2 regions of the Rhizobium sp. R693 genome follow, and region 1 is predicted to be linked to the other one. Evidence: predicted binding sites of a transcription regulator. Region 1 holds the regulator's gene; the other holds the start of a gene.
The links. The regulator LexA, encoded in region 1, represses DNA repair genes until DNA is damaged. The targets are predictions, from matches to a motif close to TGTTCNNNNTGTGTTCNG.

Region 1 (5,779 bases):
CGCTTGATGAGGAAATACTGCCCGCTCTTCGACGGACAGTATTGCATGATGCGCCTCCTCATGCGGTCCAACCCCGCCTACCAATGTAACCAGACCGTCGCCGTTACGGTTCGCTCGGAAATTCCAAGAATAGGTTTTAGCAACGACATTTTTCGCCATTAAAATTCACGGGGCATAGGATGAAACTCAACATTGCACGTAGCCTTGCCATCTTCGCGGCAGTCGTCACCGCGGGGCTTGTCGCTTCAATCGGCATACAGAATTATGCCTTCAACAAGTTGCGCGTGAACGGCGAGATGTACAAGCAGATCGTCTATGGGAAGGATCTCGTAGCCGATATTTTGCCGCCGCCCCTCTACGTCGTTGAGTCCTACATGCTCGCGCTCGAAGCGGTACAGCGCCCGGAGGTTGCTCGGAAGAACATCGACCGCATCCAAAGTGTCCTGATTCCCGCTTATGAGGACCGCCGTAAATATTGGCAGGCGACGGCGCTCAGCGCCGACCTCAAGGAAAAACTGCTGAACGATGTCCTCGTCAAAGGCGATTTGTTCTGGAAGGTGATGCAGGACGAACTTGCCCCTGCCATTCTCAACAACGACACCGCCGTTATCCGGACTGCTTTCGAGAAACTCGCGACTAATTTCCATGTCCACGAAAAGGCAGTCAACGAACTGGTCGATATGGCGAACGCCTTCTCGGCCCAGGCCGAAAAGGACGCTGCCGAGCAGACACACCTCCTCTCGACGATCACGTTTGCATCTGCTGCCGTCTCGCTTTGCCTGCTTCTTGGCGGCCTTTATGTCTTCCGCCGGCGCGCCATCGTGCCGCTGTCGGCGATGCGTGATTACATGACGGTCCTTGCCGGCGGTGACTATTCGAAGGATGTACCCTTCAGCGGCCGCGCCGACGAGATCGGCGAGATGGCACGCGCCGTCACCGTCTTCCGCGAATCTGCTCAAGAGCGAAACAACATCCGCCAGCGCCAGGACGCCGAGCGCCAAGCTCAAACGCTGCGCGATGCGGCGCATGCCGCCGTCAAGGCAGACGAGGAGGCCGCGCGCGAGCGCGTGATCGTGGACCTCGGCCGTGGCTTGGAACGCCTCTCCGGTGGCGATCTCACCGTACAGCTCAGCGAGCCCTTCGAGTCAGCCTACGAGAAGCTTCGCGAACAGTTCAACTCGAGCGTCCGCACGCTTTCCGGCGCGATGAAGGACATTGCAATCGCGACGAATGCGGTAAAGATCGGCTCCGGCGAAATTTCATCAAGCACTGAAGATCTGGCGCGGCGAACGGAACATCAAGCAGCCTCGCTCGAACAGGCCGCTTCCGCGCTCGACCAAATCACCGTGACCGTCAAGAACTCGTCGGAACGCGCGAATGAAGCGAATGCGATGATGACGGCGACCAAGGAAAGCGCCAGCTATTCGGCAACCGTCGTACACGAGGCGGTGGCTGCGATGGAGAAGATCGAAACGTCGTCCGCGCAGATTGGCGCGATCATCAATGTCATCGATGAAATCGCCTTCCAGACCAACCTGCTTGCGCTCAATGCCGGGGTGGAAGCCGCCCGTGCAGGTGAGGCCGGCAAGGGCTTTGCCGTCGTGGCACAGGAGGTGCGCGATCTGGCGGGCCGCTCTGCCAATCTGGCGAAGGAAATCAAACAGTTGATCGAGACCTCTTCCGGTCAGGTTTCGACCGGCGTTGCCTTGGTCAACCGCACCGGCGAAGCCCTAAACCATATCGATCAGCAGGTCCTGAAGGTGACGGCGCTGATAGAGGCGATCGTGCGTTCCTCTTCCGAACAGACGACCGCCCTCGTCGAAGTCAACGCCGCGGTCAACACCATGGACAGCGTCACGCAACAGAACGCAGCGATGGCCGAGGAAACGAGTGCGGCCTGCCGCGAGCTTGGCGACGAGACAGCACACCTCAATCACCTGCTCTCCCGCTTCGTCCTCGAGAATGCAACGAGGGCCGCGGCATCGGGATACTCTTCAAACCAAAGGATCGCGCTCGCCAGCTGATGGCGAGCATCCTCCGCTCGCCCTTCAAGCCAGTTTGGCAATCGCGTCGAAGGCGAGGAGTTTTTCCAGCAGCCGCGGCATATCCTTGAGGTATACCATGTTCGGGCCATCAGACGGCGCGTTGTCCGGATCTTCGTGTGTCTCGACGAATACACCTGCGACGCCGACTGCAACGGCAGCGCGCGCGAGAGTTTCGACAAACTCGCGCTGACCACCGCTGGAACCGCCTTGCCCGCCCGGTTGCTGGACTGAATGCGTCGCATCGAAAACAACCGGAGCGCCCATCGCCGCCATGATTGGCAGCGAACGCATGTCCGATACGAGCGTGTTGTAGCCGAAGGAGGCCCCGCGCTCGCACAGGAGAATATTCGGGTTGCCTGTCGAGTTCAGCTTGTTGAGGACATTCTTCATGTCCCAAGGCGCCAGGAACTGCCCCTTCTTGACGTTGATGGCTCGGCCGGTTTTGGCGGCAGCCACGAGCAGGTCCGTCTGGCGGCTGAGGAAGGCAGGAATCTGCAGGATGTCGACGACGGTTGCCACCTCGGCGCACTGCTCTTCCGTATGGATGTCAGTCAGAACAGGAAAACCGTATTCCTTCTTAAGATCGGAAAAGACCTCCAGAGCCTTTTCAAGGCCGATGCCTCGCTGGGCCGAGAGCGACGTCCGGTTGGCTTTGTCGAAGGACGACTTATAAACGAGACCAAGACCAAGCTTGTCGCAGAGTTCCTTAAGCACGCCCGCGACCATGAATGCATGGTCACGGCTCTCCATTTGACACGGGCCGGCAATCAGCGACAGCCTGCCGATATTCGAAAAGGTGACACGGTCGGCGCCTTGGCCAACCACGACTTCGGAATTTGTCTGGCTCATCGTTTCTCCTCGAAGGCGAAGAGCGCACCCTGCCCGGGCGCCGCCTTCACCAGAATTCGATTGTTCTTGCGCGTGTAGGTCATCCCGTTAGCAGCCAAATGCGCTTCTGTCACGGCGAGATCACTGACCGTGAAAACAATGGCGACGCCACGCAGGCCGCGATCGTTTGAGGGTGCGGGAATGTCGAAGTAGGCATCCAATCCATCTGGAGAGAGAACGCTCACTTTGGCGTTCGGAGTTGTAACACTCGCGCCAAAGGCCTCGTTAGTCACCGTGAGGCTGTGCGCCGCGGCGCGCACAAATGGTGCAAAAGCCTTTGGGTCCCGCGCGCCAAGAATGATCTCCGCGATTCCTTTGACGCCGTTCACATGGGTTTGCAGCGTCCTTCGATCAGACGGCAGCGGATTGACGCGTTGGCATGTGAAAAAGAAAAAGTCCGGAGCTCGCAGATCGACCGCGAACGCGAGCTTGAACGCGGCGGTTGCCTGAGAACCGTCGGGCAGTCTCATCGGTCGCTCGAACTGCAGCATCTCGCCACCGTTGATCTTTTCGGCAAGGAATCTGGCATGGTCGCGGTCGGCATCGGCGGTCGCGAAGACCGCCGCGGAGAACCCATCATCCCCGCATCGAAACCGAAAAGCGCGGTCACGCGCGGTAAAGACATTGCCTTTCTTCGCTGACGCCTCATACGGTTCTGCGCTGGCGACCGCGAGCGGCTCCAGGTAAGTTTCGTCGGCGAAGAATATGCAGGCGTTCTCGGTTCCAAAAGGATGCCGGGCATCGGGCGCGACGGTGAATCCGAGTTTTCCGAGACGCTCGCGGGCAAGTACAATATTGGAGACCGGCAGCACGATGTGGTCCAGCGGATGTGCTTCGCTCATGGCAAACTCCCGGGAATTTGCGAAGATGTGCGCCGGGCAAGGGAACAATGCAACCCCCTTCTGCGCTTTCGCTCAAAAGCAACGCAAAAACTGAACAAGTTGCAGGCAAGTTTTACGAAAATTTAGGTACTTGCGGAACACATATGGAACATATAGTGTCTGTTCTGGCTTTGTTTCACGACTCTGGGGTTCAACTTCGATGCTGACGCGCAAGCAACAGGAGCTTCTTCTCTTCATTCACGAACGAATGAAGGAGTCCGGTGTCCCCCCGTCTTTTGACGAAATGAAAGACGCCTTGGACCTCGCGTCGAAGTCCGGCATCCACCGGCTAATTACTGCTCTGGAAGAACGTGGTTTCATTCGTCGACTGCCGAATCGAGCCCGCGCCCTGGAGGTCATCAAGCTTCCTGAAGCCTACAATCCGAGCTTGCAGCCCCGCCGCGGCTTTTCGCCGAGCGTCATCGAAGGCAGCCTCGGAAAGCCACAGCCGGTCGCGCCGCCGAAGCCGGCTGCACAAGCCGACAACGGCAATTCCGCCTCCGTGCCAGTCATGGGACGGATCGCCGCGGGCGTGCCGATTTCGGCAATCCAGAACATTACCCACGACATCACTGTTCCAGCCGACATGCTTGGCCCGGGCGAACACTATGCGCTTGAGGTCAAGGGCGACTCGATGATCGAAGCCGGCATCTTTGATGGCGACACGGTGATCATCCGCAACGCCAGCACTGCAAATGCCGGCGACATCGTTGTCGCACTTGTCGATGACGAGGAAGCAACCCTTAAGCGCTTCCGCCGCAAAGGCGCTTCCATTGCGCTTGAGGCCGCGAACCCGGCTTATGAAACGCGTATTTTCGGGCCTGACCGTGTCAAGGTTCAGGGCAAGCTCGTCGGCCTCATTCGCCGTTATCATTGAAGACAGGCGGCTCACCGTCGAAGGTGCCGCTCCGCCAGTTGTATGCCCGATGCCGCATCCAAGGGCGGTCAAGTGTGGTGTAGGCCGTCGTTACCACGGGTACACCCTGGTCATCTATCCTTATCTCAGCAGCGCCCGAATGACGCAGGGTTTCGCCGGTGAACAGAAGCGCGCCCGACCGGCATGCCGTCGCCCGCAGGCGAGCGGGCGTTACGACGATATCAGCTGTATCACAGGCAGTGCCGAAATAAGCGAGATTTTCGACGATTGTCACGATGTAGCCGCATGCGGGGCAGTGCACCAGGCGCCTTTCAGGCAGACGAAGCGGTTCCCAGCGCCCGTCGCAGCCTGACGTAGCGCGTTGCGAGCGTTACGCAATTCCGTTGCTGAGAGCCGTGGAGCTTCCCCTTTACTTCTCCGCTGACGAACAGGGCCGACGCCTTCCAATAGTTGCGGTGGCTGGCTTAACTCCGCCGCGAGCGCCCTTCGCCATTGATCGAAGACGAAGTCAGGCGGATGGGGTCGATTGGATTGCAAGGACCTGCCCTTTGACAATCGCGACAAATGCTGCCGTCCTCGGCCATGACAATTTCGCGGGGGCGGTCTGGACGGCGCCAATGCCACAATGGCGCCAACGCGATCACGGCAGCGCCGAGATAGCGGAGCTTGGTTCGCAGAGGGGCAAGCGAGAGGAAGCCCGCGACCGCCACAGGAAAGTACCAACCCGGCAATCGTCCCATATCGACGTTGCCACCCCAGCCCGAGACCGTCTTGGCAATGGCGATCACGATGTCGAGCCCGAAGCCCGCGATTTTCCAGGGAATAACATCGAGGCCAAACGGCGTCAGCAACATCGCGAACATCCCCATTGGCATTACCACAAAAGAGATCACCGGCATGGCCATGAGATTTGCGGGTAGTCCGTAAGCGCTGAGCCGGTGGAAGTGCTCGACGGCAAAGAGCGCCGTCGAGAAGCCGCCGATCATCGAGGTCAGCAAGATGCCCCCAAAGAAGCGAGCGACAAAAACGATGGGCTTCACTGCGGCGACCTGCAGCAGAGGGTGTTCGCGCGCGCTTCTCTTCGACCA
Region 2 (5,779 bases), on a different contig from region 1:
CTCGATGAGGCAAGCCGCCTGAAGGCGGAAGCCGACGCCGACGTTGCCGCTTACGAAGCCGAATTGGCTGCGGCTCGTGCCAAGTCGAACGCGATCGGTACTGCCGCTCGCGACGCTGCCAAGCTGAAGGCGGAAGCCGACCGCAAGGCTGTTGAAGCAGGCTTGGCTGAAAAGCTCAAGGCTGCGGAAGGGCGCATCGCCGACATCAAGGCGAAGGCTTTCGCTGACGTCGGAACCATTGCGGAAGAAACCGCAACGGCTGTTGTGGAACAGCTGATCGGCACCTCGGCAAAGGCAGATATTGCCGCTGCTGTTGCCGACATCAAGAAGGGGGCTTGATCGATGGAATTTGCATTGGACGCAACATTCTTCGCGATGATCGGCCTGTTCATCTTCCTGGCGCTGGTTGTCTACCTCAAGGTTCCTGGCATGATGGCGAAGTCGCTCGACGACCGTGCCGATCAGATCCGCAACGAACTGTCGGAAGCCAAGCGCCTGCGCGAAGAGGCGCAGCATTTGCTGGCTGAGTATCAGCGCAAGCGTAAGGAAGCTGAAGCCGAAGCCGCGCACATCGTTGCTGCGGCCGAGCGCGAAGCCGAAATGCTGACCGCTGAAGCCAAGAAGAAGACGGAAGAATTCGTCGCGAACCGCACCGCGGTTTCCGAACAGAAGATCAAGCAGGCGGAAGCCGATGCGATGAAGGCGGTCCGTTCCGCCGCCGTCGATCTGGCAATTGCCGCCGCCGGAAATGTTCTGGCGAAGAAGGCCGATACGAAGGTTCAGTCCGAGCTCTTCAGCGACGCCCTCGGCCAGGTCAAGAGCCGCCTCAACTAAGGTAAGCATCTCGCTTTCGAAGAAGCCCCGCAATGCGGGGCTTTTTGTTTTGGGCCGATGCTGATCGGTTGCGGACGGGTCAGTCGCTACCTATGTCGCCAGGCAGCTTTTTCAGCGGGCTGAAAGTCATGCGGTGCAGCGAACAGGGGCCATTCTTCTCGATGCCAGCCCGGTGCTGTGCTGTGCCATAGCCGGCATGCGCGGCAAAGCCATAGACGGGGAAGGTGCTGTCAGCTCGTGCCATCATCCGGTCCCGCGTCACCTTGGCGACAATGGAGGCGGCGGCGATGGAGACCGAACGCGCATCACCCTTGACCACCGCCTGCCCCGGGCAGTCGAGCCCGGGCGGAACGTCGAGCCCATCCGTCAGGACATAGCTTGCAGGGACAGATAAACCACAGATGGCGCGGCGCATGGCGTCGAGGCTGGCCTTGCGGATATCGGTCTCGTCGATGCGGGTCGAACTCGAGGAGGCGATAGACACCGTTGCCGTTGCAAGAATCTGAACGAAAAGCTCCTCGCGCTTCTGCGCCGAAAGCTGCTTCGAGTCGTTCAGGCCGTCGGGAATACGCTTGGGGTCGAGAATGACGGCGGCTGCCACCACGGGGCCGGCCAGCGGCCCCCTCCCAGCTTCATCGGCGCCGGCAACTGGCCAATGGCCGGCCTTGCGCGCCTTCAGCTCCAGCCGGAAATCCGGCACGAGGGGGACATCTTCGAAAAGCATAGGAGAATCGGGTGACGTGCGACGTTTCATGCGGCTGAACCTCGCACGCCAACCCGATTTCCTGCAAGTCCCCGAATCAGGGCGGCGGGCCGGGGACTCGAGCGCGGAAGGGCAGGGCGACCATCCGCGAAGCTCAAATATCAAAGCAGCGAAAGCTGCACCCCGCTACCATCGGGCGGAACGAAGAGATCATCCCGCAACGGCATGCTGCGGCGGGTCATGCCGAGTCGATTCGTCGCCATCTCGAAACGGCGTGCAATCTGCCAGGCATAGGGTCCGGCACCTTTCATTCGCTTGCCGAACTCCGCATCGTAGTCCTTGCCACCGCGCATCGAGCGGACCAGTGCCATGACGTGGCGGTAGCGGTCGGGATAATTTTGCAGCAGCCAGTCGCGAAACAGCGGCGACACTTCGAGGGGCAGGCGCAGGATCACATAACTCGCCTCTGTCGCACCCGCCGCGTGCGCCGAATCCAGAATGCGTTCAAGCTCGTGGTCGTTGAGTGCCGGAATCATTGGGGCAGCCATCACCGATGTCTGGATTCCTGCCTCGGAAAGCGCGCGAATGGCCTCCAGCCGACGCGTCGGCGTCGAGGCGCGGGGTTCCATGGTCCGCGCCAGCTTTCGGTCGAGCGTCGTCACCGACAGCGAAACACGGACAAGGTTCTTCTCCGCCATCGCCGAGAGAATGTCGAGGTCGCGCATGATCATTGCCGACTTGGTTACGATCGAAACCGGATGGTTTGCCTTTTCCAGCACCTCAAGAATCTGCCGCATGATGCGCCATTCCTTCTCGATCGGCTGATAGGGATCGGTATTGGTTCCGATCGCGATGACGCGTGGCTTATAGCCCGGCTTCGCCAATTCGCGCTCCAGGAGCTTCGCAGCATCCGGTTTGGCGAAGAGCTTGGCCTCGAAGTCCAGACCGGCGGAAAGGCCCATATAGGCATGCGTCGGTCGCGCAAAGCAGTAGATGCAGCCATGCTCGCAGCCGCGGTAGGGGTTGATCGAGCGGTCAAAGGGAATGTCGGGCGACTCGTTGCGGGTGATGGCCGTTCGCGGCTTTTCGATCTGCACCTCGGTCTTGAACGGCGGCAGTTCCTCAAGGTTCTGCCAACCATCATCGAAGGTCTCCCGACGCAGAGGCTCGAAACGTCCACTCGGATTGAGTCCGGCCGCACGTCCGCGGCGACGGTCCACATCGATCCGCAGACCGGCAGATACGATCATCGCATCGGCAATATCTGCCGTGTTGGCAGGCGCAAATGCGGCCTGCCCTGCAAGGGACTGCTCTTTCATCGGATTCTCCGCTGGCGGAAGCTTTGCTTCCCGCCGTTTTGATGATTAAATTCCTATCGGCAAAATGAGAACAATGCAAGAACAAAATAAGGAAAGTGCCGCTGGCAAATTTTTGGGCGGCGCTTTATGAATAGGCGATGTTGACTGTTGTACTTGAATGCCAGGATCAGGAGCCTGAGCTGGCGCAGACGTTATCGGTGTTGGTTGCAGGCGCAGTGGAGGGGCTTGTCAGTGACGTCGTGGTGCTGGACCACGGCTCGCGGGATGGGACGTCGAGGGTGGCCGACGCCGCCGGCTGCCGCTTCCATTCGCAATGGGATATCAAGGACATCGTTCGGTCGGTGCGGGGCGAGTGGCTGCTTTTCGTCGAGCCGGGAGCGCGACCGCAGACCGGCTGGATCGACGAGATTGCCGAGTACATGGCTCTGAACAAACTGCCGGCGCGCTTCACGGCTTCGCGAGGATATCGACGTCCTTTCCTGCAGCGCATCGGTCGGGCCTCGTCGCCGCTGGAGCTTGGCCTTCTCCTCCCCAAGAAGCAGGCATTGGCCGCGGCAAGAAGCGGAATGCGCCTCTCAGAATTCGCGAAAGGGCAAAAGCTGCGGAAGCTTTCCAGCGAACTGATTCCATCCTGGGTCGCGCGCGCCGCACGATAGCGGCGCGTCATCCTCCCTCATTTCCCCGCAAATGATGGCGCCCGATACAATTTTGCGCTATAATTCGCGCATGGCGCCGCCCGAGCGCCTCGCTTCGTGACGGTCGACCATGGAATGCCGGCAGACGGCAGAGCAGGTCAGCGGAAGTCTCCTCTTCTGCCGGTTTCCGGCAAAGGAGGTGCGTCATGAAACGCAATATGATCCGCGGCCTTTTCTTGGCCGTCATATTGACGACATCGATGATCGCGCATCCGCATTCGGCAGCATCGCAGATGATGCGCAGTTGCGCAGGCCGATCCGAAGTCGTCAATTTCCTCGACAAGAACTTTGCCGAGAGGCTGACGGCAGTCGGGTTGATCAACCAGAACGCCATGCTTGAGGTCTATGCCGCGCAGAGTGGCACGTGGACCCTGCTTATCACGGATGTTCATGGCGTGAGCTGCATCCTGCTGTCGGGTGATAGCTGGGAGTCGATGCCTGTCCTGCCGGGCATCGGTACATAGAACTGTAAGTTGTATGCCGGAGCAATCCGTTACTTGCTGGCACCGCGCTTCAAATGCTCATCGAGGCGTGACATGATCTCCACGAAATTGCAGGGCATATGGCGGTAGTCGAGCTGTGATTTTAGTATGCTGTCCCAGGCATCCTTGCAGGCGCCGGGGGACCCTGGCAGCGCGAAAATAAAGGTTGCGTTGGCAACGCCCGCCGTGGCTCGGGACTGGATCGTCGAGGTGCCGATCTTCTCGTAGGAGATGCGGTGGAAGACAGCTGAAAAGCCATCCATCTTCTTCTCGAAAAGCGGCTCCAGAGCTTCTGGCGTAACGTCGCGGCCGGTAAAGCCGGTTCCCCCGGTGGTGATGACGACGTCGATATCGTCGCGTTCGGTCCAGGCCTTGACGCGCGAAGCGATAGCCTGCCGGTCATCGGGGACGATCGCGCGGTCAATCAACCGGTGACCGGCCTCCGTGATCCTGGAAACCAACGTATCGCCAGAACGGTCATCGGCAAGCGTCCGCGTATCCGAGACCGTCAGCACCGCAATGCCGACGGGAATGAAGGGGCGCGTTTCATCCAGTCCTGGCATCATGCCCTCCAGCGATCGTTTCCGTTGCTTCGAAATACCAGTCCGGCCGTTCGCTGTGAAGCGCGGTGGCCGCGTCTTCAGCCGCTGTGAGCGTATCGAAGATGCCGTAGCAGGTCGCGCCGGAACCAGACATGCGGGCGAAGGAGGCGCCCTGCTTCTTGAGCATCGCCGAGATCTCGGCAATTTCGGGCAGCAGACCCCGGGCGACTGGCTCAAGGTCATTGCGCATCGAGCCTAGCGTCTCGAGCCAGGTCGAACGCGGCGTCATGTCGAGCCGCGGATTGGTCTTATTCGTCAGGCCTCGAAAAATCTCGGGCGTCGATACGCCTCTCAACGGGTTTGCCAGCACCATTGCAAAGGCCGGCATGTCGTCGACCGGCGTGATTTGCTCGCCAACGCCACGGGCGATCAGCGGTCTGCTCGCCAGGCACATTGGCACGTCGGCGCCAAGCCGAAGCGCGATCGCCTCGATCGTCGCGCGGGGAAAAGAAGCGTTCCAGAGCCGCATCAAGCCGCGAAGCGTCGCTGCCGCGTCCGCGGAGCCGCCGCCGATTCCGGACGCAATCGGCAGGTTCTTCCGGAGATGGATGCGAACAGCGGGAGCAGAGCCACTCTCGCGAGCGATGGCCTCGCGGAGCGCGTCCCGGGTCTTGAGGACAAGATTGTTGTCGCTGCTGTCGCCAAGCGCCTCGGCGAAACGACCCGACATCACAAACTCGTCCTTATCTGCCGGCGTAAATTCCAGCCGATCGCCATGCCGGGTGAAGGTCACCAGCATATCGAGCAGATGGTAGCCGTCGGATTTCTGGCCCGTCACATGCAGGGCCAGATTGATTTTTGCCGGAGCCTCCTCGATGACGATCAAGTCATCGCGCATACTCGCTGCGGGCATCGCCTATCAGGACTTCTTGTCCGTGGGCTTCGGTTCGACCGGCGCCGGATCGGGCTGCTTCTTGTCAGCGGCTTTGGAGATGTCGGTATCCTGCGGCAAGCCGTTGGCGATCTTCTCCTTGATCTTCGGGATCTCGGATGCCTCGGGGTCGGAGCCGAGCGCACGGTTCCATTGGTAGACGGCCTCAAGCTTGCGTCCGACACGCCAGTAGGCGTCGCCGAGATGGTCGTTGATCGTCGCGTCTCCGGCCTTGATCTGTGCGGCCTTCTCCAATTCCTCGACCGCATCGTC

Region 2: a site for LexA is predicted at 2,923-2,940, ahead of ATY79_RS24005 (PA0069 family radical SAM protein). Genes of this name have one in related genera too.

Annotation. Positions count from the first base shown of each region.
Region 1 covers NZ_LOKY01000003.1:153,824-159,602, reverse strand. Annotated here, with positions in the region: gene ATY79_RS04900 (methyl-accepting chemotaxis protein) at 180-2,024, shown strand; gene kdsA (3-deoxy-8-phosphooctulonate synthase) at 2,049-2,894, opposite strand; gene ATY79_RS04890 (VOC family protein) at 2,891-3,775, opposite strand; gene lexA (transcriptional repressor LexA) at 3,975-4,691, shown strand; gene ATY79_RS31275 (hypothetical protein) at 4,672-4,965, opposite strand; gene ATY79_RS31270 (ComEC/Rec2 family competence protein) at 5,156-5,779, opposite strand, start outside.
Region 2 covers NZ_LOKY01000045.1:230,385-236,163, forward strand. Annotated here, with positions in the region: gene ATY79_RS23990 (F0F1 ATP synthase subunit B) at 1-339, shown strand, start outside; gene ATY79_RS23995 (F0F1 ATP synthase subunit B) at 343-834, shown strand; gene ATY79_RS24000 (ribonuclease HII) at 914-1,588, opposite strand; gene ATY79_RS24005 (PA0069 family radical SAM protein) at 1,699-2,856, opposite strand; gene ATY79_RS24010 (glycosyl transferase) at 2,994-3,512, shown strand; gene ATY79_RS24015 (hypothetical protein) at 3,698-4,015, shown strand; gene moaB (molybdenum cofactor biosynthesis protein B) at 4,045-4,596, opposite strand; gene ATY79_RS24025 (4-(cytidine 5'-diphospho)-2-C-methyl-D-erythritol kinase) at 4,580-5,488, opposite strand; gene ATY79_RS24030 (tetratricopeptide repeat protein) at 5,495-5,779, opposite strand, start outside.